One region of the Paenibacillus sp. ALE3 genome, then DNA from elsewhere that is predicted to be linked to it. Evidence: riboswitches for the same ligand, from Rfam matches in the RefSeq annotation. Region 1 holds a riboswitch; the other holds the start of a gene.

Region 1 (5,797 bases):
AAACAGTCAACCTAAAAAAAGTAGTAACAGCCTAATTATGCAAAAGTATTTAGAACAAAGAGCTTTATTCATGTACCTTACCTTATTTTACGGATGATTTGCCTTATTGTAGATTTGGAAATGTCGAAAAGTGATAATTCGACAAAATACGACAAACAATGTCGAATAAGGGAAGATGTTTAGGATTTTATTGTATTTTAATCCATTATTCCGAATATTAAAGGAGCTGATATCTTGCACCAGCCACTCAGTGAAGAAAAAGTTTTTAAGGACCCGGTACATAATTACATCCATGTTCAGGATACTGTGATATGGCGATTGATCAATACGCCGGAGTTCCAACGGTTACGACGCATTCGGCAGTTAGGCACATCTTATCTTACGTTTCATGGAGCGGAGCACAGCCGGTTTTCACATTCACTGGGCGTATATGAGATTACGAGACGTATTATTTCTCAATTTGAACGTGGAGATTTTCCCGACTGGCCCAAGGAAGAAAGACTGATTGCTCTGTGTGCCGCTTTGTTGCACGATGTGGGGCACGGTCCATTTTCTCATTCAATTGAAGAAGCCTTTCATATGAACCATGAGGATTGGACATGCCGCATTGTACTGGGGGACACGAAGATCAACGCTGTGCTACGGCAAGTTGATGAGATGTTGCCCCACAAGGTCGCGGCGGTTATAGCCAAAACGTATGATAAGCCGATTGTTGTCAACTTGGTAACAAGCCCGCTGGATGCTGACCGTATGGATTATTTGTTGCGGGATGCTCATTCAACAGGTGTTAACTACGGAACAATTGATTTGGATCGTATTTTACGTTTGCTGCGCCCTCACAATGGGAGAATTGTCGTAAAAGAGTCGGGTATGCATGCAGTAGAGGATTATCTAATGTCACGCTACCAGATGTACTGGCAAATTTATTTCCATCCTGTAACACGCAGCTCAGAAATCCTGTTACGTAAAATTTTCAAGAGAGCTAAGGAATTGTTCAAAAACGGATATGAGTTTGGTTTTCTGCTAGATCCGCTGCCAGATCTATTAAAAGGAGAGCTAACAGTGGAGCAGTATTTGATGCTGGATGAGTCTTTGATTCAGACGGTATTTAGCCAATGGAAACGAGAAAAGGACGAAATTTTAAGTGATTTGAGCAGCCGTTTTATGGATCGTAGATTGTATAAATATGTAGAGATTGAAAATATGGATACAGATACCGTTGACCATATTCGAGAGGCTTTGGAAAAGGCTGGCTTGCATCCTGAATATGATCTTGAAATTGATTTTCCGACAGATCTTCCTTATGATGTGTTTCGGCAGGGCGGTTCAACGGACAACCAGATTTTACTGCTTGGACGTCAGGGCGAGGTGCGGGAAATATCCGAAGTTTCAGAAATTGTACGCTCAATAAGTGGCATTCACCGAGGAAAATATCACATGTATTTTCCCCAGAATAAATTGAACGGGGTAAAAGAAAGGCTTCCTGCCGAAATAAGGAATTATTTTGTCAAACAATAGACAAATATATAGAAATGTAAGTAAGAAAAGGAGATGAAAACCTTGGATTTATTCGACACTCATACTCACCTAGATGCGCCACAATTTGACGAAGACCGTGAAGAAGTTATAGCACGTGCTGTCGAATCAGGAGTAACACGGATGATCAATATCGGATTTAATCGTGAGACCATTCCATCCACCATGAAGCTGGCTGAGACGTATGATTTTATTTATGCAGCCGTTGGATGGCATCCGCAGGATGCCATTACAATGCAGGAGGGTGATTTAGAATGGATTGCATCGTTATGCAGTCATAAAAAGGTTGTAGCGATCGGAGAGATCGGTCTGGATTATTATTGGGATACATCACCAAAGGATGTGCAGCAGCGGGTACTTCGAAATCAAATTGGCCTGGCACGTGAGCTCAACATGCCAATTGTTATCCATAACCGGGATGCACATGAAGATATTGTGAGGATTTTACGTGAGGAAAAGGCGGGCGAGATTGGCGGAGTCATGCACTCCTTTTCTGGGAGTTGGGAGACAGCTAAAATGGTGCTGGATATGGGTTTCCACCTTTCCTTCGGCGGGCCCATAACGTTCAAAAATGCCAAGCAGCCAAAAGAGGTGCTGGCCCAGGTACCGTTGGACCGTCTGCTTATTGAAACGGACGCGCCTTACTTGACGCCTCATCCGTTTCGTGGGAAGCGAAATGAGTCGGCATATGTGAGATTGGTGGCAGAGGCAGCCGCCCAAATTAAGGGAATTACGGTGGAGGAATTGGTATCCATTACGACCCAAAATGCCTTGGAACGATTTGACATTCAGTGAAAAAGCGAAGAAATCAATCAAAATAAAGAGATAGACGGAGCTAATTATGATTTTGTTGCAGGAAACTCAAGAATATTACAATTTTTTAACCGAATATTTTGAAAAATGTACTTGAAACCTGCTTTACAACATGCATGGAAACAGGATATCATCTTTTCAGTGAATTGTTGTTGAGTGTAAACATCAACAAATCATTTCATGAACCAGTCTCGCTGAGTCCCTTTTACAGGGAACGGGGGAACCGATATGGCTTACAGTACGTCCGGCGTATGTGCAAGAGATATTATCTCTTCAGTAGCCGGCTCGACCGAAATTCATTTCCTGGATGGGATTGAACAGGTAGAGAAGCCGTATTTCGATTTCTTTCTGGGTCTTCGGGGTGAATGTGAAGGCGACCGCCATGAGCGGTTGACCTAAGCTAGGGCGACTCTCTACGTCCGAACCCGACAGCTAACCCCGTAAGCGTAACAAGAGAGAAGCCATCTCGTGCATGAGTTTTCCCGCATATTCACACATGTCGGAAGCCACGAAAGAGCTCTCTAGTCTCTTTCTTTGGCTTTTTTTGTTGTGAATAAAAGAAAATCTGTCATCATACTGTGGTTAAACAGGGGAGGACAGCATGCCGCGAAGACGGGTACATGGTGCAGGACAGTCGCAGTACGGGCTTGTCTTGTAGAAAATCTGTTATAGTCACGTCAACGATCAACTATGTCTTACTCCAGACGGCGGGCTATGTAAGGAGGACGGAGGAAATGGGCATTTTCCGAAAAGAGGAGACCCATGAGTCACGCTCATCCAGCATGTCTTACGTATTACGTTGGAAGCAAGAGAATGTGCGCCAGGCTGCTTTGGTTGCTATTTTTCTAATCGCACTAACGATTATGATTTCAATTCTGATGTACACGCAATCTAAAAAACAAGTCTTTTTTGTCATCGATGGTAAGGCATCTGCGGTAGAAACCCGGGAATCCAAGCTCCAAGATTTGCTCAATGAGCATTCTATTTCACTTCAGCCGCATGATACAATTTCCATGCCGCTAAACGGGGCAGTACAGGATGGGGATCGCGTAGTCATTAAACGTGCCAATCAGGTTAAAGTATCCTCAGGCAATGAGACGAAAAAGCTGTACACAACAGAAAATACAGTAGAGGGTGCCATTCGCACTTCGGGCTATAAATTATCATCAACGGATAAAGTTTACCCTGCGTTGGATGCCTCTGTTTCAGCTAACATGGACATAAAAATCGTCCGTGTGAAGAAACAGCAGGTCGAACAGAAAAAACAAGTGCCTTATCAGGTCATCAAAACGGCAGATCCAAGTCTCTATAAAGGCGATAATCGAGTCATTCAAAGTGGCAAATCGGGTGTGGTAGTCCAGCATGTTCAAAAGGTATACCATGATGGAAAATTGGTGTCCAAACAGCTGGTCAACAAGGAAGTCGCACAAAATCGTGTGGATAAGGTAATTGCGGTAGGAACGAAGAAAAAACCGGTCGTTCTAGCTGCTTCCATCAGCCCTAAAGATGCGGTTAAGGCTACAAAGGTTAGTTCGGGCAGTGCTGTCCGTAAAGCAGGTATTAATTTTAATTATAAAAAAGTTTTACAAAATGTCTCCATGACGGCGTACTCCGCCCAGGAGCCAGGTATCGGTACACGTACCGCCTCCGGCACGCGTGTCACGGAAGGACGCACCATCGCTGTCGATCCGAGTGTAATTCCAATCGGATGGTGGGTGTATATTGAAGGGGTAGGCTTCCGCCGTGCGGAGGATACCGGTGGCGCGATTAAAGGCCACAAAATCGATGTGTATTATGAGAGTTTAAGCCGGGCTAACCAATTTGGTCGTAAGCACGGTAAAACCGTATATGTTATCGGACCTGTAAAGCCGGAAATCAACTAAAACAGGTTGTGTATGTTGAGGACAATGCGATAGTATTAACAACATAGTAATGCCATGCTAAGAAGAGGATATCCTCTTCTTATTTTGTTTTCAAAAGCAGGGAAAGATAATATATGTTGCTGTGTAGCAGTGGAGGGAAACGAAGATGATCAAGGAAGTGATCGTGGTGGAAGGCCGGGATGATACAGTAGCCATTCGCCGTGCTGTCGAAGCAGATACGATAGAAACTGGTGGTTCAGCCATTAATAAAATGACGCTGCGGAAAATTGCATTGGCACAGGAACGGCGGGGGGTCATTATTTTAACTGATCCCGATCATGCAGGGGAGCGTATCCGTAAAATTATCGCCTCCAAGGTCCCCGGCTGCAAGCAGGCTTTTATACCTGAGGCAGAGGCGACACGCAAAGGGGATATTGGCGTGGAGAATGCCTCCCCGGAAGCCATCAGACACGCTCTCGCGCGGGTACATACGACAGTGGAAGGCGCCGAACCGCTGATTGAAATGGCGGACCTGATTGACGCTGGACTTATTACCCACCCCAATGCTGCTGCACGCCGTATGGCCTTGGGGAATGTACTGGGTATTGGCTATTGTAACGGAAAGCAGCTACATAAGCGGCTCTCTGTATTTCAGATCAGTCGTGAGGAATTTGCCAGTGCGCTGGCACAAATCGAAAGTGAAGGATTGTGATATCCGTATGACAGGGATTCAAGATATAGCAACACCGCGGCGTACGAAGGAAATTATTCAAAGGCACGGTTTTTCGTTCAAAAAGAGTCTGGGACAAAACTTTCTAATTGATCAAAATATTCTGAGCAAGATCGTAAATGCTGCCGGATTGGATGATACAAAGGGCGCGCTTGAGATCGGTCCGGGCATTGGAGCTTTGACCGAGAAGTTGGCGCAATCCGCTAAGGCAGTTACCGCTGTTGAGATTGACCAGCGGCTGTTGCCCATTCTTGAAGAAGTGCTGGCCCCTTACGAGCATGTAAAGGTTCGCCATGGAGACGTGTTAAAGCTGGATTTGCGTGAAGTGTTTGCAGCTGACTTTGCAGACGTGAGCAAAGTGAGTGTCGTCGCTAATCTGCCGTATTACGTCACTACACCGATTCTGATGCGTCTACTGGAGGACAAGCTTCCTTTGGAGAATATCGTCGTTATGATTCAAAAAGAGGTGGCTGAGCGCATGGCTGCGTCTCCTGGTACGAAGGATTACGGCAGCTTAAGCATAGCCGTGCAATATTACAGCGAGCCTGAGTTAGTCTGTACGGTGCCGAATACAGTATTTATTCCTCAGCCGAATGTTGATTCGGCAGTTATTCGGCTGCGTGTACGAGAAGTCCCTCCGGTGGAAGTGGTGGACGAGAAGCACTTTTTTGAAGTGGTTCATGCCGCTTTTGCCCAACGCCGTAAAACCATTTCAAATAACCTAAAAAGCCGCTTCTTCACCAAAGAGAACAGGGACACGCTGGAGCCGTTGTTGCAACAAGCTGATATTGAGCCCTCCCGTCGAGGGGAAACGCTGAGTATCGAGGAATTTGCGCGTCTGAGCGCCGTGCTGTTG
Region 2 (5,797 bases), 1.5 Mb from region 1:
TAGCCAGCATGAACATCGCCGGAATGATAGCAAAATATTTAGCAACATCGTTCGCAATACTGAACGTTGTTAATGCCCCGCGTGTCATAAGCAGTTGCTTTCCGATGGCGACCACCTCAATAATTTTGGACGGATCAGAATCCAGGTCCACCATATTAGCAGCTTCCTTGGCCGCGACCGTACCGCTATTCATGGCAAGACCGACATCTGCCTGGGCCAGCGCAGGCGCATCATTGGTTCCGTCTCCAGTCATGGCAACCAGCTTGCCCTGCTCCTGCTCACGGCGGATAACCGCAATTTTGTCCTCCGGCTTGCTTTCTGCTACAAAATCGTCCACACCTGCTTCACGTGCAATTGTAGCAGCGGTCAGCGGATTATCACCGGTACACATAATCGTGCGGATGCCCATTTCCCGAAGCTGATCGAAGCGTTCCTTCATGCCCGGCTTCACCGTATCCTTCAAATAAATAATGCCGTATATCCGATCATCCAGCGCCACCGCTAACGGTGTACCTCCTTCTGCGGCTACCTGATTTGCTTTTTCCTCCAGATCAGCCGGAACACTGCCTTTTTGCGATACAATCCACTGCCGGACAGAGTCCACGGCGCCTTTGCGTACTCTTCGTCCATCGCCGAGATCCAGACCACTCATCCGGGTTTCTGCCTTGAACTCGATAAAGGTCCCACCTGCTGCCAAGGATTCATCCAACGTGTACTCCTGCTTGCGCATCAATTCCAGCACCGAGCGCCCCTCAGGTGTCTCATCCTTTAGTGAACTCATCGCCGCCCATTTCGCTAACTCTGCCTTTTCTACACCATCTACCACCACGAATTCACTCGCCATCCGGTTTCCGAAGGTGATGGTACCCGTTTTATCGAGAATCATCGTGTTGATGTCCCCGGATGCTTCTACCGCCTTGCCTGACATGGCCAGCACGTTAAACTGGGTAACCCGGTCCATACCGGCAATCCCAATAGCCGACAAAAGCCCGCCAATCGTGGTCGGAATCAGACAGACTAGCAACGAAATCAGCACGGGAACAGGCAAATCAATCTTAAAATGACGGGCTATCGGAGCCAGTGTCACCACCACAATTAGAAAAATAATCGTCAAACTAATCAGCAATGTATTCAGCGCAATTTCATTTGGCGTTTTTTGCCGCTGTGCACCTTCCACGAGCGAAATCATTTTATCAATAAACGTCTCACCCGGCTCAGTCGTAATTCGCACCTTAATGCGGTCACTGACCACCCGCGTCCCGCCAGTTACCGAGCAAAAATCACCGCCCGATTCCTTAATGACCGGAGCTGATTCTCCCGTAATCGCAGATTCATCCACCGAAGCCAGGCCTTCAATGACCTCACCATCACTTGGAATCATTTCGCCCTGAGAGACGATTACCACGTCACCTTTACGCAATGCTGTCGAGCTGACTACCTGAATCTCATTTCCGACAAGCTTATTAGCTTGCGAGTCCTGCTTGGATTTTTTCAAGGAAGCAGCTTGTGCCTTCCCCCGTCCCTCCGCGAGCGCTTCGGCAAAGTTAGCAAAAAGCAGCGTGAACAACAGAATAATAAATACAGCCAAGTTAAAGCCCATTTCCTTGCCGACTCCAAAATAACCGGGAAGCAGCAGCATGAGCAACACAACCAATGTACCGATCTCTACGACGAACATGACAGGATTTTTCATCATGATCATCGGATTTAATTTTATAAAGCTATCCTTGACCGCCTGCTTCAAGATGCTTCTATCCAGCATGCGTTTGCGTTCTTCCTTCATGATCAAGCACCCCGTTCATCCATTCTCATTTTTCATCACATGGTCAAAAATTCAGCTACAGGACCCAATACGATCACCGGCAAAAAGGTTAACGCACCAATCAACAGAACAACTCCGATGAGGATGGCTCCAAACAGCTTGTTGTCCGTGCGCAGTGTGCCTATCGTCACCGGGGTCGGGGCTTTGGCATTCAACGAAGCTGCCACAGCCAGCAATGCAATCATGGATACATATCGTCCAAAGAACATAACTGCTCCTGTTGTAACATTCCAGAACACGTTGTTATCTGAAAGACCTTCAAATCCTGAACCGTTATTTGCCGCAGATGATGCATATTCATAGAGAACCTGAGTCAACCCGTGATATCCGGGGTTAGAGACCGCATCGTATCCCCAATGACTCATAAACGCAAGCGCAGTTGGAGCTAGAATAAGAAACGGATGTACCAAAATGGCAATCGCAATCAGCTTCATTTCCTTGCCTTCAATTTTCCTACCCATAAATTCCGGGGTTCTTCCGACCATCAAACCGCATATAAATACCCCAAGAATTGCATACATCAGCATATTCATCAGCCCGACGCCCTTGCCGCCAAAAATGACGTTTAGCATCATTTCTCCCAAAGCAGCCATACCACCTAGCGGGGTCAGTGTATCATGCATATTATTGACCGAACCTGTCGTTGCCGCTGTTGTAACCGCAGTGAATAGTGCCGATTGTCCAATGCCGAAACGAACCTCTTTCCCTTCCATGCTTCCCTGAGATGCATCCATACCCAGTGCCTGGATTAACGGATTACCTGTCTTCTCCGACACATACGTTATGGATAGAAAAATAAGGAACAAGACCATCATCGAGCTAAAAATAATCCAGCCCTGCTTGCGATTACGGGCAAACAATCCAAAAGTATACGGCAGCGAAGCCGGCATTACCCACATTGCTAAAATTTCCAGTACGTTCGTCCAAGGACTTGGATTCTCAAAAGGATGAGCAGAATTAGCTCCCGCAAAACCGCCCCCGTTCGTGCCCAAATGCTTGATGGATTCCAATGAGGCAATGGGTCCCATAGCAATCTGCTGCTGTGTACCGCTTAAAGTCGTAATATCCGCCGTGGACTGTAGCGTCTGTGGTACTTTTAGTCCCACCAGCACCAGCGTAAGTACAAAGGCAAGCGGCAGAAAAATCCGTATGTTGGCTTTAATAAAATCTTGAAAAAAATTACCCATTCCTTCACCGCGCCGCGTCAGTCCCCTCATAAAAGCCGCAGCAACCGAAAACCCCGAAGCAGCCGAAGTAAACATCATCATCGTGACGAACGCCATCTGTGTCAGATACGTAAGCCCGCTTTCTCCGCTATAATGTTGGAGATTCGTATTGGTCATAAAGCTGATTACCGTATTAAAGGCCAATGATGCTTCCATATTACTGTTTCCAACCGGATTGCCTGGGAGTATAGCCTGCAAGCGCAATAGCAGGTAGCTGATCCCCACAAGCACCACATTGGTTGCAATGAAACTCATAGCATACGTGGTCCAACGCATGCTGTCCTGTTTCTTCAAGCCTACAACCTTATAAATCAGCTTTTCCGTTTCACCAAAAATCCGATCCGTCCGATTCGGTTCATTCGAGAATACGTGATACATATAGGTGCCCACCGGCTTTACCAAGAGCAGCAATATGACGATCACAACTCCAATTTGCAGTAGCTCCATCCTCTATTCCTCCTTATAATGCTCCTGCATTTGGAACAACAGACCTGATTCAGAACATCCAATGAGTGCACACGTTTGCGAAAATCTACACCTCTGATGCTTCATTCTTGATCTGCTGTTCCCGCCTGCTCGATCCTATAGTTGACTAGAACTTTTCAGGATTCAGGAGTGCGTAGATTAAATACACGAACACAATAGCCGTGAGTCCTAGCACAACAATCATCCTCTTCGGCCTCCTTTTGAGGTCTGCGCATCACACCAGCGTACAAACAGCAGTATCACTCCATAACTCACAGCCATTATGAGCAGCATGTATAAATCCATCATGTTCATACCCTCCGTATCGCTCTTCAGATCGTCATTTCCGATTCCATCATAAAATCATAAACCAGCTATGTTATAAGTGCTTATCCGTTCAGCAGGAAACCCACCTCTCCGTTCAATGTGTAGATCACATGGTCCGCTCCCAATCCCCGATAAATTCCTTGTGGATTACAGCCGTGCGTAATAACATAGATCAATTCTGATGTTAGTGGCCGACATATTTGCAGGAAACGGCAAGTCAGATTCAAGCTGTTTTCGAACAAATACACACTACCAATTTCTTTTTTAGGAAAATTCCATTTTCCCGCTTGCATCGTATTGATGCGCACAATGTGCTCCACACCCATTTTTTTGAGCTGTCGTTCCTCCTGAGTGCTATTTGTGAGAACTGCAAACGCCAATTTTTTAAACATAAGCAATTTCACAAAACTTCTGCCCGCTTCATTCGGTGCAGTGACAATAATTAACCGACCTTCCATCAGTAGCTCCTCTCCCGGTATAAAAAGACAACAAAAAGAAGCCGAAGGAAAAAGGCTTCCTCCGGCTTCATACATTCCATGATAAAATAAACCATGGCTGCACACGGCGGTTTGTTGCCTCTCCCTGTACGCTTACGAGGTTAGCTGTCGGATTCGGACGTGAGAGTCGCCCTATTTACGGCACTTGGCCGGAAAATTCACCCCATGAGACACACACGGCTTGCAAAACCGTACATACTCGTTGGTTCCCCCGCTTTTGCAACTGCAAAATTCAGCGCTTTAGACAATTCGTTGTTGCTTCATTGGTGTTAATTTGAAATTACGTCTTGAATCATACACCCGTGCAAGGAAGACTGTAAAGCTCAACGGCGGGGCTATAAATCACCCTTTTGAGCATAGGAGATTAAGAATAACGCTTACAAGGCATCTATGCTTCTCGTATCTCTTTAAAACTCTGTATTTCACCCCTTTTTGAAAATGAAAGGCATGTCAATATTAGCGTAGGGTATGGCTTAGTTACTCCTTATTTGCAAAAAAGAAAGAAAATACGCTATATGTGCCAGATAATTACCGATTGAACCCGTTTTTATGAGAAGAAACACCTCAATTAGCTCCATTTGAAGTGCGATTTACCGTTTTGAACAAAAGACGATTTTACAATGGTCCAATGCCCGTATACTCTTCTGGACTTGCAACCCCTTGTTGAGTTGCTTACAATTTAATTGCAGAATATTGAATGAGGAGGGATATCTTGACCGTATATAAATATGATGCACAGACCCTACAAGGGGTACAAATTCCGTTATCCACATACGAAGGGAAAGTTCTACTTATCGTGAATACTGCCAGCAAATGTGGGTTAACCCCCCAGTACAAGGCGCTACAAGAGCTATATGACCAGTATCATGAACAGGGGCTCGAAATTTTGGGATTTCCCAGCAACCAGTTCGCCAAACAAGAGCCGGGCTCCAGCGAGGAGATCTCTGAGTTTTGCCAAATCAATTACGGTGTGACCTTCCCCATGTTCGCCAAGACAGATGTCAACGGTGATCAGGCACATCCTCTATTTCGCTACCTGACCCACACTGCTCCGGGAGTATTAGGCTCCAAAGCGATCAAATGGAATTTCACTAAATTCTTAATTACACGAGAAGGTAACGTATTTAAGCGTTATGCGCCGCAAACCACTCCAGATAAGCTTATAGGAGATATAGAGAAGCTTTTGCGGAAAAACTGACATCTTTCTTCATTAAAGTTAACGAGCGGTCCGCTGTCCATATGACCGCTTCTGTAACAGAATGATATAACGAAAAATATTTAACAAAAAAAGCACCCCTTCACGTAAAACGTGTCAGGATGCTTTTTCAACTGGGTATTACACATAATGCGGTCGAGAGGACTCGAACCTCCACGGGCGTACGCCCACTACCCCCTCAAGATAGCGTGTCTGCCATTCCACCACGACCGCATGTCATAATGTATTGAGGCAACAGATTTAT

The links. Region 1 has a riboswitch for cyclic di-AMP ahead of ACXHJ2_RS23775 (3D domain-containing protein). Riboswitches for the same ligand answer to the same signal wherever they lie in the genome.
Region 2: it holds a riboswitch for cyclic di-AMP, as region 1 does, so the genes downstream of both, ACXHJ2_RS16825 (hypothetical protein) here and ACXHJ2_RS23775 (3D domain-containing protein) in region 1, are expected to answer to the same signal.

Annotation. Positions count from the first base shown of each region.
Region 1 is NZ_CM134214.1:5,301,177-5,306,973, reverse strand. It holds gene ACXHJ2_RS23785 (HD domain-containing protein) at 235-1,518, shown strand; gene ACXHJ2_RS23780 (TatD family hydrolase) at 1,561-2,331, shown strand; cyclic di-AMP (ydaO/yuaA leader) riboswitch at 2,532-2,812, shown strand; gene ACXHJ2_RS23775 (3D domain-containing protein) at 3,084-4,232, shown strand; gene rnmV (ribonuclease M5) at 4,378-4,923, shown strand; gene rsmA (16S rRNA (adenine(1518)-N(6)/adenine(1519)-N(6))-dimethyltransferase RsmA) at 4,931-5,797, shown strand, end outside.
Region 2 is NZ_CM134214.1:3,773,449-3,779,245, forward strand. It holds gene kdpB (potassium-transporting ATPase subunit KdpB) at 1-1,783, opposite strand, end outside; gene kdpA (potassium-transporting ATPase subunit KdpA) at 1,819-3,495, opposite strand; gene kdpF (K(+)-transporting ATPase subunit F) at 3,641-3,718, opposite strand; gene ACXHJ2_RS16825 (hypothetical protein) at 3,903-4,298, opposite strand; cyclic di-AMP (ydaO/yuaA leader) riboswitch at 4,412-4,585, opposite strand; gene ACXHJ2_RS16830 (glutathione peroxidase) at 5,050-5,535, shown strand; tRNA gene ACXHJ2_RS16835 (tRNA-Leu) at 5,684-5,766, opposite strand.